One region of the Pedobacter sp. AW31-3R genome, then DNA from elsewhere that is predicted to be linked to it. Evidence: riboswitches for the same ligand, from Rfam matches in the RefSeq annotation. Region 1 holds a riboswitch; each other region holds the start of a gene.
The links. A riboswitch is a leader RNA that binds a small molecule or an ion and turns the genes downstream of it on or off. The one in region 1 is predicted to bind S-adenosylmethionine.

Region 1 (6,090 bases):
AATGAAGATTTACCTTGACAATGCAGCGACCACCCCTTTAAGCAGAGAAGTTTTTCAGGCTATGGAGCCTTTTATTTTCGAAAACTTCGGTAATCCCTCTTCCTCGCATTCCTACGGGAGGCAGGCAAGGAAGGCTATTGAAGAATCCAGGAAGACAATTGCTGATTTACTGAACACCAACCCTTCACAGATTATTTTCACTTCCGGTGGTACGGAAGCTGACAATACGGCGATCATTTCCGCTATCCGGTCTAATGGGATTCGCCTTGCCATTACTACTCCTTTAGAACACCATGCCGTATTACATACCCTGGAATCCCTGAAACGTACAGGGGAGATCGAGTTGGTCTACCTGAGTCATGACCATAAAGGAAACTTGTCTATCCGGGAACTGGAACAATTGCTTTCTACCGGGGACAGGGCATTGGTATCCATCATGCATGGAAACAATGAAATTGGGAACCTTAACGAAATTGAATCTATTGCTGAAGTCTGTTGTAGGTACGACGCTATATTTCACACCGATACGGTACAAACCATGGGACAATACCGTTATGATACCCAACAATTGCAGGCAGATTTCCTGGTTGGTTCTGCACATAAGTTCCATGGCCCAAAGGGAGTAGGTTTCCTTTACAGCAGCGCGGCCAGTCAGATTACCCCTTTAATTAATGGAGGTGCCCAGGAACGAGGACAAAGGAGCGGTACAGAAAATGTCTCCGGGATTGTAGGACTGGCAAAAGCCCTTGAGCTAAGTTATGCCAATGCCGGGGTTTACCATCAACATATCACCCATCTTAAACAGAAAATGATAAAGGATTTATTTTACAGGATTCCGGGAATCAGATTCAACGGAAATTCAGCAGAGCACAACAGTTTGAAAACGGTGCTGAGCGTTTCATTGCCCGATCAGGCAAACGGACTTTCACCCATATCTTATCTCGACCAGCTCGATATCTGTGTGTCAGGCGGCAGCGCCTGCACCAGTGGATCCGGTTCGCATGTGTTAAAGGCTCTTGGAGACCAGCAGGGACGCACCACCATCCGTTTCTCTTTCAGCAGGTACAATACTGAAGCAGAAATTGATGAGGCAGTGAACCAGCTGGCCAATCTGTATGTGCATGAAACACTCACTGAAATGCGTGCAGTCTGCTAGAATCATATTTTAATACCTTGATATACATAGGTATAACAATTAATACTACTAAATTAGTAGTATTAATTGCAGAAGTGATTTATCCTTCTTATATTTATAAAAAATAATTGACAAAAAACTAAAACTCTCATTATGATATCCATCATACAACTTCCTGAAAGCTTTCTGAAATCTTACTCAGATAAAGTCATGCGTTGTTGTTGTTGCTCCTAAACCAAAATCATGGCTTCCTCCTAAAAAGGTTATTCTTTCAAATATTCTTATTTAAAATCCTGGTACCCCGGGGCATTTTGATAGAGTATTATGGTGGTCATGTATTCTGGTCAAATAAGTTGCCGGGGTATCAGGAAGGCGCCTAACTAATCACCACCACTAGTTAGGTTTTTACTCTAATTAATCACCACCATTAATTAGTTGATTTATACAGAAGAAGGGAGAGTCAGTCTCGTTGAACTTCTAGCAACTTTCCGTAGGAAAAAGTGCTCAAACTGATCTGGAAACAGATTATAAATTAACCCATAACAGGTTACACTTCGTTTCATGTGAATCCATGTATAGGCTCAACCGGTATTTGCCGGAGGGTATTGTGCTGGATCGGCCTGGACAGGAAAACTTGTTATTAAAAACTATTAAAATATAGTGTTTAAATTAATAACGATGATGATGAAAACTACAATTTCCTCGAAAATTGCGTGCCTGATGACCTCAGTAGTCCTACTGGGGGGAACGGTATCCGCAAAAGATTCAAAGCCTTTTCCGAAGGAAGGAATATGGCGTGGTGTGTTTAGTGTAAGTGAATCGAAAGTTCCGTTTAATTTTGAATTTAAGGGCAAGGATCCGAAAACAGCCGTGTTGACACTGATCAACGGGTCGAGGCGTGACGATTTTCATGTGGAGCGTCTTGGGGAGGATTCTATCTATGTGAAGATGAATACCTATGATGCTGCACTTGTGGCAAAACTGGAAGATAATGGTACACTGACCGGGGAATACCGGAGTCTGGTTCCTGGATTCAGGGGCAATTCTTTGCCTTTTGTCGCAGAATACGGTAAAAATTACCGGTTTGTAGCCCCTGGAAAGGAGGTGGCACCCAGCCATGATATTTCCGGTAAATGGGAGATTAAAACCTATACCAAGGAAGCGGTGCCAGCCTCTATTGCTTTACTGAAACAGACCGGCAATAAACTGACCGGAGTAATTATGACCGTAGTAGGCGATACGCGGGAGCTGGAAGGAACAGTACAGGGCGATGAGTTTGAATTGTCGGGATTTACCGGTCCCAGTCCTTTTATTGTCAGGGGTAAGATCAATGATGACAACAGTATCTCCGGAGAACAGGGATTTGGAATCTATAAGAACCTGAAGTTCGACGGACAACGCAATGAGAAAGCTGAACTGCCGGATCCCTACAAACTGACTTTCCTGAAAGAAGGATACAAAAAACTGGACTTTACTTTTCCGGATTTGAATGGAAAAAAAGTCTCCCTGAGTGATGACAAGTATAAAGGTAAAGTGGTGATTATAGAGACGATCGGTACCTGGTGTCCGAACTGTACCGATCAGACCGTTTTCCTTGCCCCATGGTTCAAGAAGAACCAGAAGCGTGGGGTGGAAGCCATCGCTATTGGCTTTGAGCAAAAAGATGATCTGGAGTATGCAAAATATACACTGGGCGTGCTGAAAAAGAAATATGGAATTACCTATGATGTTCTTTTCGGCGGGATTGCCGATAAAAAAATAGTTGCTGAAAAACTGCCGGCACTGAATAAGTTTGTTGCTTTTCCCACAACGATCATTATTGACAGGAAAGGTGAGGTGAGGGAAATTTATACCGGATATACCGGAACAGTCACCGGTAAATATTTTGAAGAGTATGAGAAGAAATTCAATAAGGTACTGGATGAACTGATTGCTGAACCGGTGCCGGAACTGGCTTCTGCCAGAACGGTCAACGGAAAATAAGGAATATTTAAGTTCTGTTTTAACAAATATTTACAGTCTATTTTAACCCATTTAAAGGTTTAACCGGTTGGTTGACCTACACGCTTAATCTCTTTTTGATATGAAAAATCATGTGTATAAAATACAGGTGCTGGCCCTTGCTACGCTTATTTCTTCCTCTTCACTGGCCTTCAGCAAGCACCCGGATGATCCGAAGGGAAACAGGAAATTTATTAAGGAAGGCATCTGGCGGGGTGTTTTCAAAGTAAGTGAAAGCGAAGTGCCTTTTAATTTTGAGCTGAAAGGTAAAGATGCAGAACATGCCACGTTTACGCTGCTCAATGGAACCAGGAGAGATGATTTCCATATCCAGTACCTGGGTAAGGATTCACTTTTCATCAAGATGAATACCTATGATGCTGCGCTGGTGGCAAAGATTGAAAGTGATGGTAAGATCAGTGGTGAATACAGGAGCCTGGTTCCGGGACTTCGGGGAAATGCCTTGCCTTTCACAGCAGAGCAGGGGAAATCTTACCGTTTCGTAGAGCCGGGTAAAGATATCGCACCTGCAGCGAACCTGAGCGGAAAATGGGAGTTCAAAGGTTTCTCTAAAGAAGCGGTGCCGAATAAGGTAGCGATACTGAAACAGGTAGGCAACAAACTGACCGGTGTCATCATGCAGGTGACCGGCGATAGCCGCGAACTGGAAGGAACAGTACAGGGCAATCAGTTTGTCCTCTCCGGATTTAGCGGGCCAAGTCCGAAAATCTACAGGGGAACCATCAATGAAGACGGAACATTATCCGGTGAAATTAGTCAGGGGATCTATGACAATCTGAAATTTACCGGCGTGAAAGACGGGAAAGCGGAATTGCCGGATCCCTATACACTCACTTCCCTGAAACCAGGATTGAAGAAGCTGGCTTTTACTTTTCCCGACCTGGATGGAAAGCCTGTTTCCTTAACAGATGAGAAGTACAAAGGGAAAGTCGTGATTGTAGAGCTGGTAGGTACCTGGTGCCCGAACTGCACTGATCAGACCATCTTCCTGTCGCCATGGTTCAATAAAAATAAAGACCGTGGGGTAGAGGCCATCGCTATCGGTTTTGAACAAAAGGATGATCTTGAATATGGCAAATATACCCTGGGTAAACTGCGCGATAAGTACAATATCAAGTATGATATCTTGTTCGGGGGACTGGCTGACAAGCGTCTGGTGGCAGACAAGTTACCGGCCTTAAATAAATTCATTGCTTATCCCACAACGATCATTATCGACCGCAAAGGAGAAGTCAGGGAAATTTATACCGGATATACCGGTACGGTTACCGGGCAGTACTATGCCGACTATGAGAAAAAGTTCAACAAGGTACTGGATGAACTGATTGCTGAGCCGATACCTTCTGTGAGCGCTGCCAATGCCCCGGTGACAGGAAAATAATACCTAAACGATTTAAACATACCTACTAATTCTAATCACATGAAACAAATTACCACCCTGGCTGCAGCAGCAACCGTTTTTGTTCTTTCTTCTTTTACGATTGTCCATTCGCTGGTTCCGCAGCAGCAACAGGCTTATTGGGAACAGGCAGCCTCCAAAGCGGAGTCTTTTAAAGTGGATGCCACCCATAGCAAGCTGACCTGGCTGGCTAAAAAAGTTACCGGAGAACATGCCGGAACGATTAATGTAAGCGCGGGGGCACTGACTGTCGAAAACAATGTATTAAAAGGTGGCAGCTTTGACCTGGATACCAAGTCGATTACAGTGACAGATATTGAAGATAAGGAAGCCAATGGCAAATTGCTGGGACACCTCAAAAGTGACGATTTCTTTGCTGTAGAGAAATTCGGAACAGCCAGGTTCGTGATTACCTCTGCAGTTACCAAAGGGGCTGGAGCCTACCTGATTAAAGGGAATCTTACCATAAAGGGAATCACCAATGAAGTGAGTTTCCCAGCCAGTGTAACGGTAAGTAACAATAAACTGTCGGCCAATGCGAAGATTGTGGTGGACAGGACGAAGTATGACATCAAATTCAGGTCTAAAAGTTTTTTTGAGAACCTGGGTGATAAGACTATCGCAGATGACTTTGAACTCAACATTCAGCTTGTGGCAAATAAGTAAGTGTTGGTTTTATTTGGTTGGATACCGGGCAGGACATCTTCTGCCCGGTCCTTAATACACCGGATAGCATTTACATTTTTTGACCTTACAGAAGAAAATACAATGAAAAGAACCAAACTCATGATTTTTGTGGTGATGACCAGTCTGGTATTCATTATCGCCGGTTTTGGTGCGGATGACCCCGAATTGATCAACAGTAAAGAACGGCTGGGAGAGAAGTTGTTTTTTGATCCTATATTATCAAAAGATAAGTCTATCAGCTGTGCTTCCTGCCATAAGCCAGAATTTGCATTTGCCGATACCGCGGTAGTCAGCATTGGTGTAGGCGGTGCAAAAGGATTGAGAAATTCTCCTTCGGTCACCAATCTTTCCGGCCGGCCGAATCTTTTCTGGGATGGCCGCGCTTCTTCCCTGGAAGACCAGGCCTTACAGCCAATCATTAATCCTATAGAAATGAACCTGCCCATTGCCGAGGCACTGGAAAGGCTGCAGAATGATAAAACTTACGCCGTTTTATTTCAGCAGATTTTCAATGCAGCACCCAACCAGAAGAATTTGCTGCAGGCCATCGCTGCTTATGAAAGAACGCTGGAAACGGCCAATAGTCCGTACGACCGTTATATTAATGGTGACGATGCAGCCATTTCTGAAAATGCAAAACGGGGAAGGTTACTGTTTATCGGGAAAGCCAATTGTAACAACTGCCATTCCGGGGAGGATTTCACGGCCGACCGTTTTAAGGGCATTGGTTTATTCAACGGAGAAGAATTGAAAGATGCAGGCAGGTTTCAGGTGACCAATAATCCTGAGCATGAAGGGCATTTTAAAATTCCCGGACTGAGAAATGTGGCATTGACTGCTCCCTACA
Region 2 (6,090 bases), 2.4 Mb from region 1:
AGGATGTGGAAGACGGCTGGATTTCAGGAATCAACTTTAACCCGCATGTGATTGAGGAATTCAGGAGCAGCAACATTGATTACTATATCAATTTTGGTGGTGAACTTGACGATTTGGCATGGAGGACACTTAAACCCTTACAGTTTTTCAGGAAAGTTGAAGAAATTCTGACAAAAAGACTAGGGGCATAACTTTTGCTTAGATCAATAGAACTTGTATATTTAAATATAATTTTAAAAAGAAATGGATAACAATAATTATAACTGGTCAGAAAAGTCCGTATTTGTAGAAAATCAGACAGGCGCAGTAGCGAAAAAATTCTTTGCTAACGTGTTTTTATGGATGTTTATCGCTTTAGGTATTTCAACTGTAGCTTCGGTTTACATGGCAAATACCCCCGAAATGTTAAGTTACCTGATTAAGGCTGATGGTAAAGGATTATCAATATTGGGTTACGTAGCGATGTTCGCTCCGCTGGGATTGGTTTTACTCATGAGTGCCGGATTAAGTAAAATGTCTTATAGTGCACTGATTGGGGTTTTCATCCTATACTCCTTGCTTACCGGTGTGAGCTTAAGCTTTATCCTGCTGATTTATACCACAGGATCAGTTATCGGCTGTTTTGCCGCTGCTGCTGGTATCTTCGGCCTGATGGCAGTCCTTGGTTATACCACAGATACTGACCTGAGTAAATTCGGCCCTATCCTGATGGTAGGTGTAGTAGGTTTAATCATTGCGAGTGTGGTGAATATGTTCCTTCAAAGTTCAACCTTCGATTATATCATGAGCTTCGTAGGTGTGGCAATCTTTACTGCCTTAACCGCTTATGATGTGCAGAAACTAAAAAGAATTGGTGCAGGCATCGAAGAAAACGGCGATAGCATCGCAGCTGATGACAGCAAGAAATTAGCGATCATGGGTGCTTTATCCCTGTACCTTGACTTCCTGAACATCTTCCTGTTCTTATTGAGAATATTTGGCGGAAGAAAATAGTCACACGACAATTTACAGTATATGATACCGAAAGCCACGCAGTTTTGCGTGGCTTTCGCAATTTTATGGGGTTTAACCCGCTAATACTTGGAATTGATTTTTCTTTATTGCATTTTTGTATTCGCTTATAAAGAAAGACGGAGGGATTAGACCCAACGATGTCTTAGCAACCTGTGCTTACAAGGTGCTACATTCTACTCGAACATCATGTATGTTCCTGAAAGATAAGTTAGAGTCGGTCCATCACGGAATTCTCATAAGCCTATATTAGTACCTTTTTACTTCGCATCATCTATTGTCATTCAAAACAAATGGACATGCGCCTGTACAAAAGCCTACGCATTAACTGATATAATGAGCATTAGAGAAGAGTTAGAAAAGCGAATATTAATTATTGATGGTGCTATGGGTACCATGATACAACGCTATGTCCTTACAGAAGAAGACTTCAGGGGCGAGCGTTTTAAAAACCACCCATGTGATGTGAAAGGGAACAATGACCTGCTGAACATCACCCGCCCTGATATTATCAAAGCTATACACCTTGAATACCTGAAAGCCGGTACTGATATTATTGAAACCAATACCTTCAGTACGCAACGCATTTCCCTGGCCGATTACCAGATGGAAGAGCTGGACTATGAGATGAGCTATGAAGGAGCAAGAGTTGCCAAAGAAGCGGTAACAGAATTTATGGCAGCCAACCCTGGCCGTAAATGTTATGTAGCCGGTGCTATAGGTCCTACAAACAGGACACTCTCTCTGTCTCCTGATGTCAATGATCCGGGATACCGGGCACTAACCTTTGATGAGCTTCATGATGCCTATTACGAACAGGTTAAAGGTTTAATAGATGGCGGTGCAGACCTGCTCCTGATTGAAACCATTTTCGATACACTGAATGCCAAGGTAGCGATTTTTGCCATCAAAAAATATGAGGAAGTGATTGGCCGTAAAATAGAGATCATGATCTCCGGAACCATTACCGATGCTTCCGGAAGAACACTTTCAGGACAAACGGTAGAGGCATTCCTGAATTCTGTTGTCCATGCAAAACCTTTAAGTATCGGTTTTAACTGTGCTTTAGGTGCCAAAGATATGAGGCCGCATATTGAAGAACTTTCCGCAAAGGCGGGATGTTTTGTCTCTGCCTACCCGAATGCCGGTCTGCCGAATGAATTTGGTGCCTATGATGAAATGCCCAATGAAACCGCTACACTGGTAGATGATTTTATTCAGCATGGATTTGTAAATATTGTAGGTGGTTGTTGTGGCACCACACCAGAGCATATCGCTGCCATCGCTGCCAAAGCTAAACATATAAACCCACGAAAAATACCTGTCCTGGAACGTTACATGCGTTTAAGCGGACTGGAGCCGGTAACCATCACTCCGGAAAGCATGTTTGTCAATATTGGGGAAAGGACCAATATTACCGGATCCCCGAAATTCTCCAAATTAATCCTGAGTGGTGACTATGAAGCGGCCCTTGCCGTTGCGCGCCAGCAGGTGGAAGGCGGAGCCCAGGTGATCGATGTGAATATGGATGAAGGAATGCTCGATTCCGAGGCGGCAATGACGAAATTCTTAAACCTCATTGCCTCAGAACCGGATATTTCTAAACTGCCGATCATGGTCGACTCCTCTAAATGGAGCGTTATTGAACACGGCCTGAAATGTCTGCAGGGAAAAGGTATCGTCAACTCTATTTCGCTGAAAGAGGGAGAAGAAAAATTCAGGGACAGTGCCCGCAAAATCATGAATTATGGTGCCGCAGTGGTGGTCATGGCTTTTGATGAAAACGGACAGGCAGATAACTTTGAACGCAGAAAAGAGATCTGTAAGCGCTCTTATGATATTCTGGTAGATGAAATTGGCTTCCCTGCGGAAGATATCATCTTTGACCCGAATATCTTAACCGTTGCAACCGGTCTCGAAGAGCACAATAATTATGCGGTTGATTTCATCAATGCCACGAGATGGATCCGTGAGAACCTCCCCTATGCGAAAGTTAGCGGCGGGGTTTCCAATATTTCCTTCTCTTTTAGAGGGAACAATACCGTTCGTGAAGCCATGCACTCTGCATTTCTGTTCCATGCCATTAAAGCGGGCCTGGGAATGGGTATCGTGAATGCCGGAATGCTGGAAGTGTATGAGGCTATTCCGAAAGAGCTGCTGGAACGCGTAGAAGATGTATTGTTAAACCGCAGGGAAGATGCTACCGAACGTCTGGTAGACTTCGCTGAAACCGTAAAATCTAAAGGCAAAGAACTCGTAAAAGACGAGGAATGGAGAAAAGAATCCGTGGAATCGCGTTTATCCCATTCCCTAGTTAAGGGAATTATAGAATACCTGGATGACGATGTGGAAGAAGCAAGACAGAAATATCCACGCCCTATTCATGTGATCGAAGGCCCTTTAATGGATGGGATGAATATTGTAGGCGACCTTTTTGGTGCCGGAAAAATGTTCCTGCCACAGGTGGTGAAGTCTGCACGTGTCATGAAAAAAGCCGTAGCGTATCTCCTCCCCTTTATTGAGCAGGAAAAGCTGGATAATCCGGATGGTGACCAGAGTTCTTCCGCTGGAAAAATATTGCTGGCCACTGTAAAAGGAGATGTGCACGATATCGGAAAAAATATTGTCGGGGTCGTACTGGCCTGTAATAACTTTGAGATTTTTGATCTTGGGGTCATGGTGCCTGCACAGGAAATCATTAAAAAAGCCAAAGAAATTAATGCCGATATCATCGGATTGAGTGGCCTGATTACCCCTTCATTAGATGAAATGGTTCATTTTGCCAAAGAAATGGAACGTGAAGGATTTACGGTGCCACTGCTGATTGGCGGAGCAACAACTTCCCGAATTCACGCTGCAGTAAAGATAGCCCCGAATTACTCTGGTGCAGCAATCCACGTACTTGATGCCTCAAGAAGTGTTACGGTGTGCAGTACACTGATGAACCCAGATGCACGTGTGGCTTATATGGATACCATCAGGGAGGAATATGACAAGGCACGCGAAGCCCATTTAAATAAACGGTCAGACAAGCGTTTCAAAACCATTGAAGAAGCCAGGAAAGATAAATTTCAGATCGACCCTGCACTCGTGGCTCCTGCCCCTGCTTTCACCGGAACAAAAACCTTTGAAGATTACCCGCTGACGGAACTCGTTCCCTACATCGACTGGACACCATTTTTTCATACCTGGGAATTGAGGGGCAGTTATCCGAAAATATTCAATGATAAATCAGTAGGTGATGAGGCCCAAAAGCTTTTCGATGATGCACAGGTATTGCTAAAAAGAATTGTGGATGGAAAGTTATTGACGGCAAAAGCTGTCATTGGATTCTGGCCGGCAAATGCTGTCGGTGATGATATCCTGCTGGAAGCTGAAGGCCAGGCGATCACCATACATACCCTCAGACAACAGGCGGAAAAAGTCGCAGGACAACCGTATTATGCATTATCGGATTTTGTTGCCCCAAAAGAATCGGGAGTACAGGATTACTTCGGGGGGTTCGCCTTAACCACAGGTATCGGCTGCGATGAGCTGGTCGCTGAATTTGAAGCCAATCATGACGATTACAACAGCATCATGGCAAAAGCTCTGGCAGACCGCCTGGCGGAAGCCTTTGCTGAGCGTATGCATGAGCTGGTACGTAAAGAATACTGGGGGTATGCGCAGGATGAGCAGCTCAGCAATGAAGACCTGATCAAAGAAGAATATGCAGGTATACGGCCTGCCCCAGGATATCCGGCCTGTCCGGATCATACCGAAAAGGAAACCCTTTTTGAGTTGCTGGGTGCGGAAAAGAAAATCGGACTGCGTCTGACAGAAAGTTTTGCCATGTACCCTACCGCAGCAGTCAGCGGATTCTATTTTGCACACCCGCAGTCCAGGTATTTCGGCCTTGGTAAAATCACCAAAGACCAGGTAGAAGACTATGCCCTGCGTAAAGAAATGTCACTCGAAGATACCGAAAGATGGCTTAGCCCTAATTTAGCCTATTAACCTATACCATGAAACCGCCATTAGCATACCACCTACCCATACAATGAACCTGCTGATGATCGCTTCATCACCTTTAAAAAGAAACCTTCACTGATGAAAATCACCGACCATATTATTAACGCAAAGGGTAAAACCCTGTTCTCTTTTGAATTATTACCGCCTATTAAAGGACAAAGTATTAAAGGTATTTTTGATGCAATTGACCCTTTAATGGAGTTTAATCCTCCATTTATAGATGTCACCTATCTCAGGGAAGATTATATTTATAAACAGCATGAAAATGGATTGCTGGAAAAAGTAGCCTACCGGAAACGCCCAAGTACTGTCGCTACCTGCGCTGCGATAATGAATAAATATAAGGTAGATGCTGTCCCGCATTTAATTTGTGGGGGCTTCACTAAAGATGAAACAGAAAATGCACTGATCGACCTGCAGTTTTTAGGGATAGACAATGTACTTGTTCTACGTGGAGATGCCCGGAAAAGTGACAGCATGTTTATTCCGACACCAAATGGACATGCCTATGCTTCTGACCTGGTACAACATGTAGGGGATATGAACAATGGCCGTTACCTGCATGATGATATGGAAAGCTCGGAAAAAACTGATTTCTGTATCGGTGTTGCCGGTTATCCTGAAAAACACTTTGAATCCCCTAACCTGGATACCGACTTTAAATACCTTAAACTTAAAGTCGACATGGGTGCAGATTTTATTGTCACACAAATGTTTTTTGATAACAATAAATATAAAGAATTTGTAGACAAATGCAGGGCAAATGGAATCATGGTACCTATCATTCCGGGACTTAAACCGATCACCAACAGCAAGCAACTGATGAGTTTACCAAAAACCTTTCACCTGGATATTCCCCTGGCCTTAAGTGAGGCTATACAAGCCTGTAAGAATGAAAAAGAGGTGAAAGAAGTGGGTATCGAATGGATGATCAACCAGGGTAAAGAATTAAGGGAAATGGGTGCCCCGGTATTACATTTCTACACCATGGGAAATCCGGAACCGACAAAACGAATCGCCCGCGCTATATTCTAATATCAGGTTAATTTATCTTTAACTATTATTTTT
Region 3 (6,090 bases), 2.7 Mb from region 1:
TCGCCCGCAGATTTTCCGAACTGCGAGAAAAAATTTTCAAAAATATCCGGCATCCAGTACCAACTGGGCCCCATGTCAAAAGTAAAACCATTGGCTTTATACATCCTTGCCCGGCCCCCAATACTTTCATTCTTTTCCAGCACATTTACCTCATGCCCTGCCTTCGCCATAAAACATGACGCTGCCAGTCCAGAAAAACCACTACCAATAATTGAAATTTTTGCCATAAATCAGAATCTTTCCACCATAAATAAATTCATCGGACAAAATATGATGAAGGTCATTAAAATAGTCATTTTATACCAGAATTGGCATAAAAAAAGCCAGCTGATCAGCTGGCCTTATAAAATCTGTGTGTATTTTTCTATTTTGCTGCTTTAGAAAAGTTCAAAACGATATATGCAGGCGAGCTGCCATATTCTACAGGTGACTTCAATACCAGGTTATCGCCGGTTGCTGCAGAAAGAATAATCCTGTACCCTTCACTTACATTTTTAGCTTTGTCACCTTCATATAATTTCTTAAACTGGAAGGTTTCATCAGCAGTACTTACAGACCAGAAGATATTCTGCGTTCTTGCAGGGCATTCCGCTGTTCCAGGCAACATGTATGTTCCGTTGCCACTGTTGGTTAAATTCCATGTACTTCCAATGAAACATTTGTAGGAAGCTTCGTCAAAAAGAGATTTTACACTGGATGCCGGTAAACCTTCAAAGGTAATATCATTTAAAACCCAGTTCCCTGTAACCGCACCCCTTCTTAAACTTGTTGATCCAGAACTGCTTTTGGTAGAAGAGCAGCTTTGTAACACCATTAATGAACTACATAAAATGGCAGCTATAACTAATATTCTTTTCATATACTTGTATTTTTCGAATCAACTTACATAAATCCTGCCAAAAAAATAAAAAACTTAAATTCTATGCATACAGAAACAATTGCTATACACGCTGGAAATTTAACACACAGTGCCACAGGCGATGTCACCCAGCCAATAAGTTTATCTACAACCTTCTTCAGGGATGAAAATGGCGGTTATCCTGGCGGACATATGTACAGCCGTGTCAGCAATCCCAATCGCTCTGCATTGGAAAAAGTACTCACGGAACTGGATAAAGGAGCCGATGCCTGTGCATTTTCTTCCGGCAATACCGCAGGCATGGCCATTTTTCAGGCCCTGGCTCCGGGCAGCCACATCATTGCTCCTGATGATATGTATTGGGGATTTAAAAAGCAGCTGCTTTCTATTTTTAAGGACACACTCAGTATAGATTTTATAGACCTTACAGATTCCGGATCAGTGGAAAGCTATATAAAGAGCAATACCGTACTGATCTGGGTCGAAACACCATCCAACCCCCTGTTAAAGATTACTGATATTGCGGCACTGGCGGAAATTGCACATCAACATCAGCTCATCCTGGCCTGTGACAGTACTTTTGCTTCCCCAAGTTTTCAAAGTCCGATTTTACATGGGGCAGATATTGTGATGCATTCCTCCACCAAATATATTGGCGGACACAGTGATGTTCTTGGCGGGGTACTGGTTACTGCCGCACAGAATGAATTCTGGGAAAAAATCAGGAATATTCAACAGGTTGGCGGAGCTGTTCCCTCTCCATTCGACTGCTTTCTGCTGTTGAGAAGTATCAAAACTTTGGCTTACCGGATGAGGGGACACAATGAAAACGGAATGGCTTTCGCTTCTTATCTTGAAAAGCATCCAAAAATTGAAGCCGTTTATTATCCGGGCTTACCTTCACATCCGCAGCATGAAATTGCCAAGAAACAAATGAGCGGATTTGGCGGCATGTTATCTGTACTGATCAAGGGAGATGCTGAAAATGCAAAGAAAGTAGTGAACAAGGTAAAACTGTTTGCTCAGGCCACCAGTCTGGGTGGGGTGGAAAGCCTTATTGAACACCGCGCTTCCGTGGAAGGCCCTGGCACCAAAACGCCACAGAATTTAATTCGGATATCTGTAGGACTTGAGCATATCGACGATATTATAGCCGATTTTGAGCACGCTTTAGGCGAATAAAGACTGATTCCGCTGCTCTGCACCAACCGGTAAAAACAATTATGATGTTAATCTTCAAATATTTATCTATTTTTCAGAATAAAATTTTGAAGATTAACATAATAAATCTACATTTGTAACATCATAGCGAAAGCTATTCAAGTCAACCCTCCAAAAAAAGGTTTGATTTATAAAGAAGTGGCGAGAGACAGGCTCCCTGACCCACTGGCAACCCTCCCGAAAGGAGAAGGTGCCAATTCCTGACCAGTTAGCCTATTGCTTTCTGGAAAGATAAATTAAAGCAAAATGAAAAGAAAACGCATTCAATCGCCATACAGCGGACATCCTTATTTAAATTTCAATACCCTGCAACACTGTGTAATGATGCATATGTGCTGTTGCATAGACTAGTTTAGAAATCTTCCCTTGTCTCTTTAATTCAACAGGAAGGCCTCTATGAAGAGGTACGCTATGTCCTTACGCCATATCCAGCGGATATCTGCCGGGACTCCCCTAGCCCACAAACAAATTTAAATTTAACACAGAAATCATGTCAGCTAACTATAAATTCGAAACCCTTCAACTTCATGCCGGCCAGGAAATAGACCCTACAACAGGATCCAGAGCCGTACCTATCTACCAAACGACTTCTTACGGCTTTAAAAACTCTGAACACGGCGCAAATTTATTCGCCCTTAAAGAGTTTGGAAATATCTATACCCGAATCATGAACCCTACCACAGACGTTTTTGAAAAACGTGTGGCAGCACTGGAAGGCGGAATTGCAGGACTCGCCGTGGCATCGGGACAGGCAGCCCAGTTTATTGCATTAAACAATATCCTTGAAGCAGGGGACAATTTCGTTTCCTCTTCTCATTTATATGGAGGCAGTTACAACCAGTTTAAAGTTGCCTTTAAACGTCTGGGTATCGAAGTTAGATTTGCCAATCCTGACAATTTTCAGGAAATCGAATCAAAAATCGACGAAAACACCAAGGCACTTTACCTGGAAACTATAGGAAACCCTTCTTTCAGTATTCCTGATTTTGAGCAAATCGCATTGATTGCGCAAAAACACGACCTTCCTTTAATCGTAGACAATACTTTCGGTGCTGCCGGATACTTGTTTAAACCACTGGAACATGGTGCACATGTGGTGGTACAATCTGCTACCAAATGGATTGGCGGACATGGTACCAGTATTGGCGGAGTGATTGTTGACGGAGGAACCTATAATTGGGGAAATGGTAAATTTAAACAGTTTACTACACCTTCAGAAGGTTACCATGGACTGGTATTCAATGATGTATTCGGATTAAACAGCGATTTTGGAAATATTCAGTTCATTATCCGTGCAAGGGTAGAAGGTTTGCGTGATTTCGGGCCTGCACTGGCGCCTTTCAATTCCTTCCTGCTGCTACAGGGTTTGGAAACCTTATCCTTAAGGGTGCAGCGCCATGTGGACAATGCCCTGACACTGGCCACATGGCTGCAAAACCACGAGGCCGTGGCCAAAGTATATTATCCGGGACTGGAAAGCAGCCCCTACCATATCAATGCAAAAAAATACCTGAAAAATGGGTTTGGTGCCGTATTGTCCTTTGAACTTAACGGAGGAAAAGAAGCCGCTATTCAATTTGTTGATGCATTGGAACTGATCAGTCACCTGGCCAATGTTGGTGATGCAAAAACCCTAATTATTCAGCCTTCTGCCACCACGCACCAGCAGCTGAATGAAGAAGAACAACTTGCCGCGGGTGTCACCCCACAATTGTTACGTATTTCTGTAGGTATAGAACATATTGATGATATCATTGCGGATTTAGAACAGGCCTTTGGAAAAATTCAGGCATCCCTATAAAATATACAATTAAGCAGACCACAGCATAAGCATACAACAACAATGTCATCTACACACACATACCAACACACGAAGATTTTTAAACTGGAGAACGGAAAAAAACTACGTGGGTTGCAGGTTGCCTACCATACCTATGGAAAACTGAATGCCAAAAAAGACAATGTCATCTGGGCTTGCCATGCACTTACGGCGAATGCAGATGTACTGGACTGGTGGGAAGGCTTATTTGGTGCAAAGTCATTATTTAATCCTGAAGACCATTTTATCATCTGTGCAAATGTACTTGGCTCTCATTACGGAACCACAAATCCGTTGAGTACGGATCCGGTAACAGGTCTTCCTTATTACCTTTCTTTTCCTGAATTCACCATAAGGGACTTCGTTGGCGTCCATCAGCTGCTGGCCTCGCATCTGGGGATAGAGAAGATCAAAGTACTGATCGGTGGTTCCCTAGGGGGACAACAAGCAGTAGAATGGGCCATTGCCGAACCTAAAAAAATGGAGAACCTGATTCTCGTGGCGACCAATGCAGTCCACTCTCCATGGGGAATTGCATTCAATGAGAGTCAGCGACTGGCCATCAGCAGCGACCGTACTTTTTATGCACAAAAACCGGATGGCGGTTTAAAAGGATTAAAAGTGGCACGCAGCATTGCCTTGCTTTCTTACAGAACGTATGAAGCCTATGGAGCTACACAGGTAGAAAGTGTAAATGACAAAACAGGTTCATTCCGTGCAGCTTCTTATCAGAATTACCAGGGAGAGAAATTGTGCAAGCGTTTTAATGCCTACAGTTACTGGTACCTGAGTAAGGCGATGGATAGCCATAATGTGGGCAGGGGAAGGAAAAGTGTAACCGATGCACTTGCGGAAATCCAGGCCAACACCCTGGTTATAGGGATTGAAAATGACTTCCTGTTCCCGATCAGCGAGCAGGAGTACCTGGGCAACAACATTCCGGGTGCTTCATTCCATGCGATCAAATCTGCTTACGGACATGATGGTTTTTTAATTGAAACCAATATCCTGACCAATATCATCGGCAATTTCTTAAAAGACACGACGAACAAAAAAATAATTAAACTGCATAAAATAGCATAATGAGTAAGAAACTTAAAATTGGAATATTTGGTTTTGGAGTTGTTGGCCAGGGTTTACATGACATCATTAAAGGTCAAGACCTTAACCTGGAGATCATAAAAATTGCAATAAAAAATCCGGCCAAAAAACGTAGCCTTGATGCTAAACTATTCACTACAGACCATAATGATATCCTGGATAACCCGGAAATAAATACCATCGTTGAATTAATTGATGATGCAGATGCTGCCTTTGAAATTGCGAAACGTGCATTGACAAGTGGCAAACATGTGGTATCGGCCAATAAAAAAATGATTGCCAACCACCTGGAGGAACTGGTAAAATTACAGGAAGAACACGGTACATCCCTTCTGTATGAAGGTGCAGTATGCGGAAGTATTCCGATCATCAGAAACCTGGAAGAGTATTACGACAATGAATTGCTGCATGGCATCAGCGGTATATTTAATGGCTCATCAAACTATATCCTGTCAAAAATCTTCAATGAGAATATGCCATATGGGGAAGCCCTGAAACAGGCCCAGGACCTTGGTTTCGCAGAGACAGACCCGATTATGGACGTAGGTGGTTATGATCCCAAATTTAAACTGGCTATTGCCACGGCACATGCTTACGGATTGTTTATCAATCCGCTTGACATCCTGAATGTGGGCATTCAGAACCTGTCTGAACACGATATCAGGTATGCCAGGGAAAAGAACTTCAAGATAAAATTAGTGCCTACCGCAAGAAAAATCAGCACCAAACAAGTGGTCACTTATGTGTTGCCTAAGTTCGTTAAGGCTGACGATTTCCTGTTCAATGTAGAAAATGAATACAATGGTGTAACGGTGCAGGCTGCCTTTGCAGATAAGCAGTTTTTCTTTGGAAAAGGTGCAGGAGGCCATCCTACCGGTGCTGCTGTACTATCTGATATTGCTGCTTTAAGATACGGTTACCGTTATGAATATAAAAAATTACACCAGCACAACGGCTTAATCCATACCGACAATGTGAACATTGAAGTTTACCTGAGGTACGAGCATGAATATACGGTTGAAAAGCTTAAGATTGAAAATATTGTAGAGCGCTTCTCGCGTAACGACTACAAATATGTGATCGGCAGTGT
Region 4 (6,090 bases), 1.6 Mb from region 1:
TGATCTACATACTGATGCAGTATATCACCCTTGTTCTCACACAAATATAGGTGCTACCATCCATGAATAGGAAACATTTATTATGGAATATCAGACATATTATTTTTGAAATGGCTAAAACCTGTGGGAGATGTTTGAATATGAAATTGCTCCACTTTTACTGGTATCTGATTTGCCCCTGATGTATCTACAGGCATGAGTCAGAACTGAATTTCGGGAAAGGCTTGTAATGGAAAATTTTCCGGCAGCTGGTAAGCCTGGATTATTACCTGAGCAGGTAACTGTCGATGTCCAATAACAGATCGCTGGACCGGTATACCTTTAAACGATTCTTTAACTCTACAACATGGTCTTCATATGCTTTGCATTTATAAATTACTGTTCCATTGGAAGTATTGACTATACCTATAATCTGACGACTACCACTCTGAAAGTCATTGTGCTTAAAAAGATGCTCAAATAGCTCACTTTTTAAAACATGATAGTTTTTATCTGCATCAATAAATATCATCTTATACATCAGATTCGGATTTGTGGAGGAGAAGTGTTTTTATGAAGTTTATAGTATTATTAAAAAAGATCACAGGTCTTTTACCAGAAATTCACCTTACCATTGATCCAATCTTATCCGGTTAAATTAAGGTAAATTATTGTTTTGACCCAATAATGATCATGTCGGTTTTTAAAACAGCCGGACCAGCATTTTGGTTTCAAATTTCTTTTTTAGTTTCTCCTGAATAAATTGCAGGAATAGGAGTGGATATTCAATTTACTGTATACCAAATCAGCTAATGAGTTGAACAAAGAAATGGTCTTTATTCAATTCATCAGCTGACTTTATGTGATAAGCTTTACGCTATTATTTTAAATATAATTTGATTACCTACACAGTGTTTGATCACGTTTTAATCTGCATACTGGTCTTTCCCAAAATTGTCGCTGTACATTTTTAATTTGGCTTTAAGAATTTTACGGGCAACATGGATCCTGGTTTTGACAGTGCCAATTGGTATTTGCAACTCATCGGCAATCTCATGATACTTAAAGCCCTCAAAGTATTTCGTAAACGGAATATAGTATTCAGCCGTCAGGGTACCCATCGCATTTTCAATGTCCTTTCTGACAAACTTTCCTTCTCCCTGATTACTTGATGCACTGCAGGAAAGCTGTACTGATGTCAGGTCTTCTGCAGTAGTTACCACAAGACGTTTTCTGACCATACTACGGTAATCATTGATAAATGTATTTTTCATTATCGTGAACATCCAGCCTTTTAAATTGGTTCCTTCTTTATAAAGCTGTACATAACGCAACGCCTTGATCAAGGTTTCTTGTACAAGATCATCGGCATCATCCGCATTCTGGGTAAATTTAAAGGCAAATTGGTTGAGTTGGGGGCGAAGTCCGCAGATTTGTGAATTAAATGATATGTTGTTCATAGGTAGATGTATATGTTTTTCACATTAAATTATACAACTGATATGCCAGTATGACCATTCTAATCAAAAGAAGAATAAAATGCTGAAAATTTTAAGTTTTCTATGCCAATTAAATTATTTCTTGGAGTTAAAGGCATAAAGGCCAAGATTTGGCCGGATTTTTATAAGCGCATATTTGTACTCCAATCTTGAATATTTCTAATGCTGAGTACTGTAAAATGCACAGCTCATCAAATTATTGTGGCAAATGTCAGAATAGGTTCTTTTTAAACAGTTATATTTTATGCTTAAGAATAACTGTGCCGGTAGTTTATGTATCTTATTTTATGGTTATACCAAATTATCGTATTCTCCGCTATGTGTAATAATCCTCTTGTCATGTGATTTCCTCTGGATGTTTCTCAGTGTATCCTAATGGACGACTCAAATGAAATAGTTGTCGGGAAGTATATTACAGCAGTAAATCAATGAAATATGATAAAGAGCAAAAAAGAGATTCAATTGCATTATTGATAATTTGAAGACAAATGACCTAAAAATCAACCAATTACTTTGGATTGTTGAAATATATAATTAATACTACTAAAAACATAGGAATTATAGTTTTAAATAGTATCTTTGTGCCATTAATAGAATACTTATCAAGAAAGGTGGAGGGAATGGCCCTGCGAAACCTTAGCAACCGTCCTCAGGGAAATGGTGCTAATTCCTTCCCGGTTTACCGGGGTAGTTAAGTCAGTTGAATGCTATAACATTAATGTTTATGATATGCAGGCACTTCTGATTTACAGGGGTGTTTTTTTTTAGGCTGAACCAAAAATAATTGACAAGTAGTATTTGAACTTTAATAAAAAGACCAATGAAAAAAACTTACAAATTAAATTTCGACGCGCTGGTAATCATTCCTGATCATCAAACTCTTCCCATGTGTTTGGAGACCTGTTGTTGCTGACAGCTCTATAACGAAGGGCTATCGCTGCCCAATCTGTAAAATTTACTAAAAGCTATAAAAAATCGCTCCCGTAGCGAATGGGAATACTATGCCCTGTTTTTTATGGCACTCATTAACTATTACCTAAATAAGATCATCATGTTCAACAAAATCAGGCTGACAGTAATATTGTTATTGCTGCTGCTTTCACAATTTTCACAGGCACAGCAGATCGTTGCATCAGGCGCCGTGAAATCTTCAACAGGGGAAACTTTACCTGGTGTCTCGATCCTCGTAAAAGGAACGAAACAGGTCGTAACGACCGATGCAAACGGAAAGTTTTCTATCTCATTAACGGGTAAAAGTACACTTGTACTTTCCTTTATCGGGTTTTCTTCAACGGAGATCGTAGTGGATAAGAATGCCGGAAATCTAAATATCATTCTTAAAGAAAATGAAAATGCGCTGAATGAAGTTGTGGTCACGGCACTTGGCATTTCCAGGCAAAAGAAGTCACTGGGATATGCCGTTCAGGAACTCAAAGGTGATAACCTGACAGAAGCTAAGGAAACGAATCTGGTGAATGCCCTTGCCGGAAAGATTGCTGGTGTGAGGGTAACCAATAGCCAGGGAGATATGGGATCTTCCAGGATCGTGATCCGTGGCGAAACTTCCATTTCCGGAAATAACCAGCCTCTTTTTGTGGTAGATGGAATTCCGGTGGATAACTCGCAGCTGAATTCAGCCGGTGCAAGGGATTATGCCAATACCATTTCAGATATCAATCCCAATGATATTGAGTCGATGAGTGTACTTAAAGGCCCCAATGCCGCAGCACTTTATGGTTCCAGGGCAGCAGCAGGGGTAATCCTGATCAAGACGAAATCGGGCAAATCTCAGCAAGGCCTGGGAATTAATTTCAATTCTAACGCAGTGATGGAAAGTTTGCTGACCCTTCCGGAATACCAAAATGCATTCGGACAAGGTTCTGAAGGAAAGTTCAGTTATGTAGATGGTAAAGGTGCAGGAATAAACGATGGGGTGGATGAAAGCTGGGGCCCTAAACTGGATGGCCGTTTGATCCCCCAGTTTTATTCTAATGGAGAGGCTGTTCCTTTTGTCGCGCATCCTGATAACGTGCGGGATTTCTTCCAGACAGGCTATGCATTGACAAATGGGATTTCTATTGCTGATGCCAGCGGAAAGATCGATTACCGCTTGTCTTATAATAACCTGAAACAGGTGGGTATTGTACCGAACTCTGGTCAGGGGAAGAACTCTTTTGCTTTAAACACGACCCTGAGGTTAACCCCTAAGCTGACCATTACTGCAAATGCGAATTACAGTAAGCTTTCATCCGATAATCTGCCGGGAACAGGCGGATCAAGGTCGACCAGTACCATGCTGCAGTTTGCCTGGTTCGGAAGACAGGTGGATATCAACCGTCTGAAGGATTATAAAGATGAGAATGGCAATACCTTTAACTGGAATAACAGTTATTATAGTAATCCTTATTGGGTAGCCTATGAAAATACCGTATCTCAAAACAGGAACAGGCTGATTGGTAGTGTGGGATTAAATTATAAGATTATTGAAGGACTGAATTTTAACTTCCGCTCGGGAACAGATTATTACAATGACCGCCGTAAAATCAGGATCGCCTACGGGACTAATGGTACGCCATTCGGTTCGTATACAGAAAGTGCATTTACCGTAAATGAAAACAATACCGATGCGACTTTAAATTATACCAAACAATTCAATTCGGATTTCAGCTTTGAAGCCCTGATTGGTAGCAATATCCGTTCGCGGTATATTGAGCAGAATGACCAGAGCGCCCCAAGACTGGCCATCGCCGGTTTGTATACTTTAAATAATTCCAGAGACCCGCTTACTTCATCCAATATTTACAGCGACCTGAAATCGTATAGTGGATACGCATCAGGACAAGTTGGTTTCAGAAACTACCTGTTCGTGAATGTTACTGCCCGTAACGACTGGTCTTCAACTTTACCCGCGAAAAACAGGTCATATTTTTATCCTTCCTTTAATGGAAGTCTGGTGCTGACTGAAGCTTTTGATATCAAGAGTAATTTCCTTGATTATGCAAAAATCCGTGGCGGCTGGTCGAAGGTGGGTAAAGATGCAGATCCGTACCGTTTGCAAAATACCTATGTGTTCGGTGCGCCATTTGGTACCAACCCACAGCTTACCCCTTCAGCAACTGATTTGAATCCTGATCTTAAGCCGGAAACCACTACGTCTTCTGAGATTGGTGCAGAGGCTGTATTATTAGATAAAAGATTACGCCTTGATGTGAGTTTATACAATACGAACAGTTACGACCAGATCCTGAGCGTTGATGTGAGTCAGAGTACTGGTTTCCGCTCGAAATTAATGAATGCAGGTAAGATCAATAATAAAGGAATTGAAATCCAGTTGGGTGTAACCCCAGTTAGGTCTGCCTTCAAATGGGATATTGATCTGAATTATGCAGCGAACAGGAGTAAGGTGATTGAACTGGATAAAGAAGGTTTGTTACAAAATTATGTGGTGGCTACAAGTTCTGCACAGGTGATTGCTGCCGTAGGGCAACCTTATGGTACGCTTTTCGGTAATGCTTACCTGAGAAACAGCAATGGTGAGATTGTGGTGAATGCCACTGGGGCACCACAAACTGATCCGACTAAAAAAGTGCTGGGTAAATATACGCCCGACTGGATTGGTGGGATTTCAAATACCTTCAGTTATAAAGGATGGAGCCTTGGCGTGTTGGTTGACGCAAGTTTTGGCGGCTCTATTTACAACGGCACCTATGCTACAGGAACCTATACAGGGGTTCTGGCGTCGACACTTCCGGGCAGAGCGGCAGAATATGGGGGAATTTCTTATTACTATCCGGGTAACCTGAAAGCCAACGGAACAGTGAAACTGGAAACAGGTACAGCCGCTCCTGAGGGGGTAACCGTGTATGACGATGGAATTATTTTCAATGGGGTGACCGCCGATGGAAAGCGCAATGAAAAAATACTTCCTGCACAGCAATATTATAAGTCATTCCGCACAATTGATGAAGCAAATATTTTTGATGCTTCCTATGTCAAATTGCGTGAGGTAAAACTGACTTATAACCTTCCGTCTAAACTGGTTCATTCCTTAAGCCTTCAGGGCGTATCTGTCGCACTCGTAGGGCGCAATCTTGCGATTCTCCACCGCAACACTACAGATATTGATCCGGAAGTTGCCTTCAATACCGGTAATGGCCAGGGATTGGAAAGTCTGTCTAATCCAACTACACGCACCTACGGTGTCAACCTGAATATCAAATTTTAATACAACCTGTCATGAAAAAGAATAGACTCTATATATTTGCTGCATTTGCCCTTTTCCTTGCTTCCTGCAGCAAAGAGCTGGATGAGATTAATATCAATCCCAATGCAACTGAAAATGCACAACCGGATTACCTGTTAACCGGTGCGATCAAAAATACTGCAGATACCTATTGGGGAACAACCAATAATATGAATTCCAGCCTGCTGTTCGCACAGCACTGGGCAAAAGTGCAATATACGGAAGAGGACCGTTTCGTGTTCTCCAACAGCAGTTTCACGGCCTTGTGGTCTACTGGTTATTCACAAAGTATCACCGGTTTTAACAAGATTATTGAAATTGGGACGAGCACCGACAACTCCAATTACAGGGGAGTGGCTTTAACGCTGA

Region 2: linked by a shared signal. The riboswitch ahead of metH (methionine synthase) and the one ahead of ACSBL2_RS06920 (peroxiredoxin family protein) in region 1 are both predicted to bind S-adenosylmethionine.
Region 3: linked by a shared signal. The riboswitch ahead of ACSBL2_RS18140 (O-acetylhomoserine aminocarboxypropyltransferase/cysteine synthase family protein) and the one ahead of ACSBL2_RS06920 (peroxiredoxin family protein) in region 1 are both predicted to bind S-adenosylmethionine.
Region 4: linked by a shared signal. The riboswitch ahead of ACSBL2_RS13575 (SusC/RagA family TonB-linked outer membrane protein) and the one ahead of ACSBL2_RS06920 (peroxiredoxin family protein) in region 1 are both predicted to bind S-adenosylmethionine.

Annotation. Positions count from the first base shown of each region.
Region 1 is NZ_CP197475.1:1,681,007-1,687,096, forward strand. Features, by position in the region: gene ACSBL2_RS06915 (cysteine desulfurase family protein) at 2-1,156, shown strand; SAM riboswitch class I at 1,573-1,669, shown strand; gene ACSBL2_RS06920 (peroxiredoxin family protein) at 1,856-3,118, shown strand; gene ACSBL2_RS06925 (peroxiredoxin family protein) at 3,219-4,538, shown strand; gene ACSBL2_RS06930 (YceI family protein) at 4,578-5,222, shown strand; gene ACSBL2_RS06935 (cytochrome-c peroxidase) at 5,325-6,090, shown strand, end outside.
Region 2 is NZ_CP197475.1:5,865,976-5,872,065, forward strand. Features, by position in the region: gene ACSBL2_RS23940 (hypothetical protein) at 1-191, shown strand, start outside; gene ACSBL2_RS23945 (Bax inhibitor-1/YccA family protein) at 244-993, shown strand; SAM riboswitch class I at 1,116-1,224, shown strand; gene metH (methionine synthase) at 1,348-5,007, shown strand; gene metF (methylenetetrahydrofolate reductase [NAD(P)H]) at 5,101-6,057, shown strand.
Region 3 is NZ_CP197475.1:4,414,410-4,420,499, forward strand. Features, by position in the region: gene ACSBL2_RS18125 (phytoene desaturase family protein) at 1-227, opposite strand, end outside; gene ACSBL2_RS18130 (hypothetical protein) at 365-859, opposite strand; gene ACSBL2_RS18135 (trans-sulfuration enzyme family protein) at 923-2,041, shown strand; SAM riboswitch class I at 2,206-2,318, shown strand; gene ACSBL2_RS18140 (O-acetylhomoserine aminocarboxypropyltransferase/cysteine synthase family protein) at 2,571-3,881, shown strand; gene ACSBL2_RS18145 (homoserine O-acetyltransferase family protein) at 3,924-4,982, shown strand; gene ACSBL2_RS18150 (homoserine dehydrogenase) at 4,982-6,090, shown strand, end outside.
Region 4 is NZ_CP197475.1:3,301,448-3,307,537, forward strand. Features, by position in the region: gene ACSBL2_RS13565 (hypothetical protein) at 266-520, opposite strand; gene ACSBL2_RS13570 (RNA polymerase sigma factor) at 906-1,439, opposite strand; SAM riboswitch class I at 2,075-2,176, shown strand; gene ACSBL2_RS13575 (SusC/RagA family TonB-linked outer membrane protein) at 2,494-5,703, shown strand; gene ACSBL2_RS13580 (SusD/RagB family nutrient-binding outer membrane lipoprotein) at 5,715-6,090, shown strand, end outside.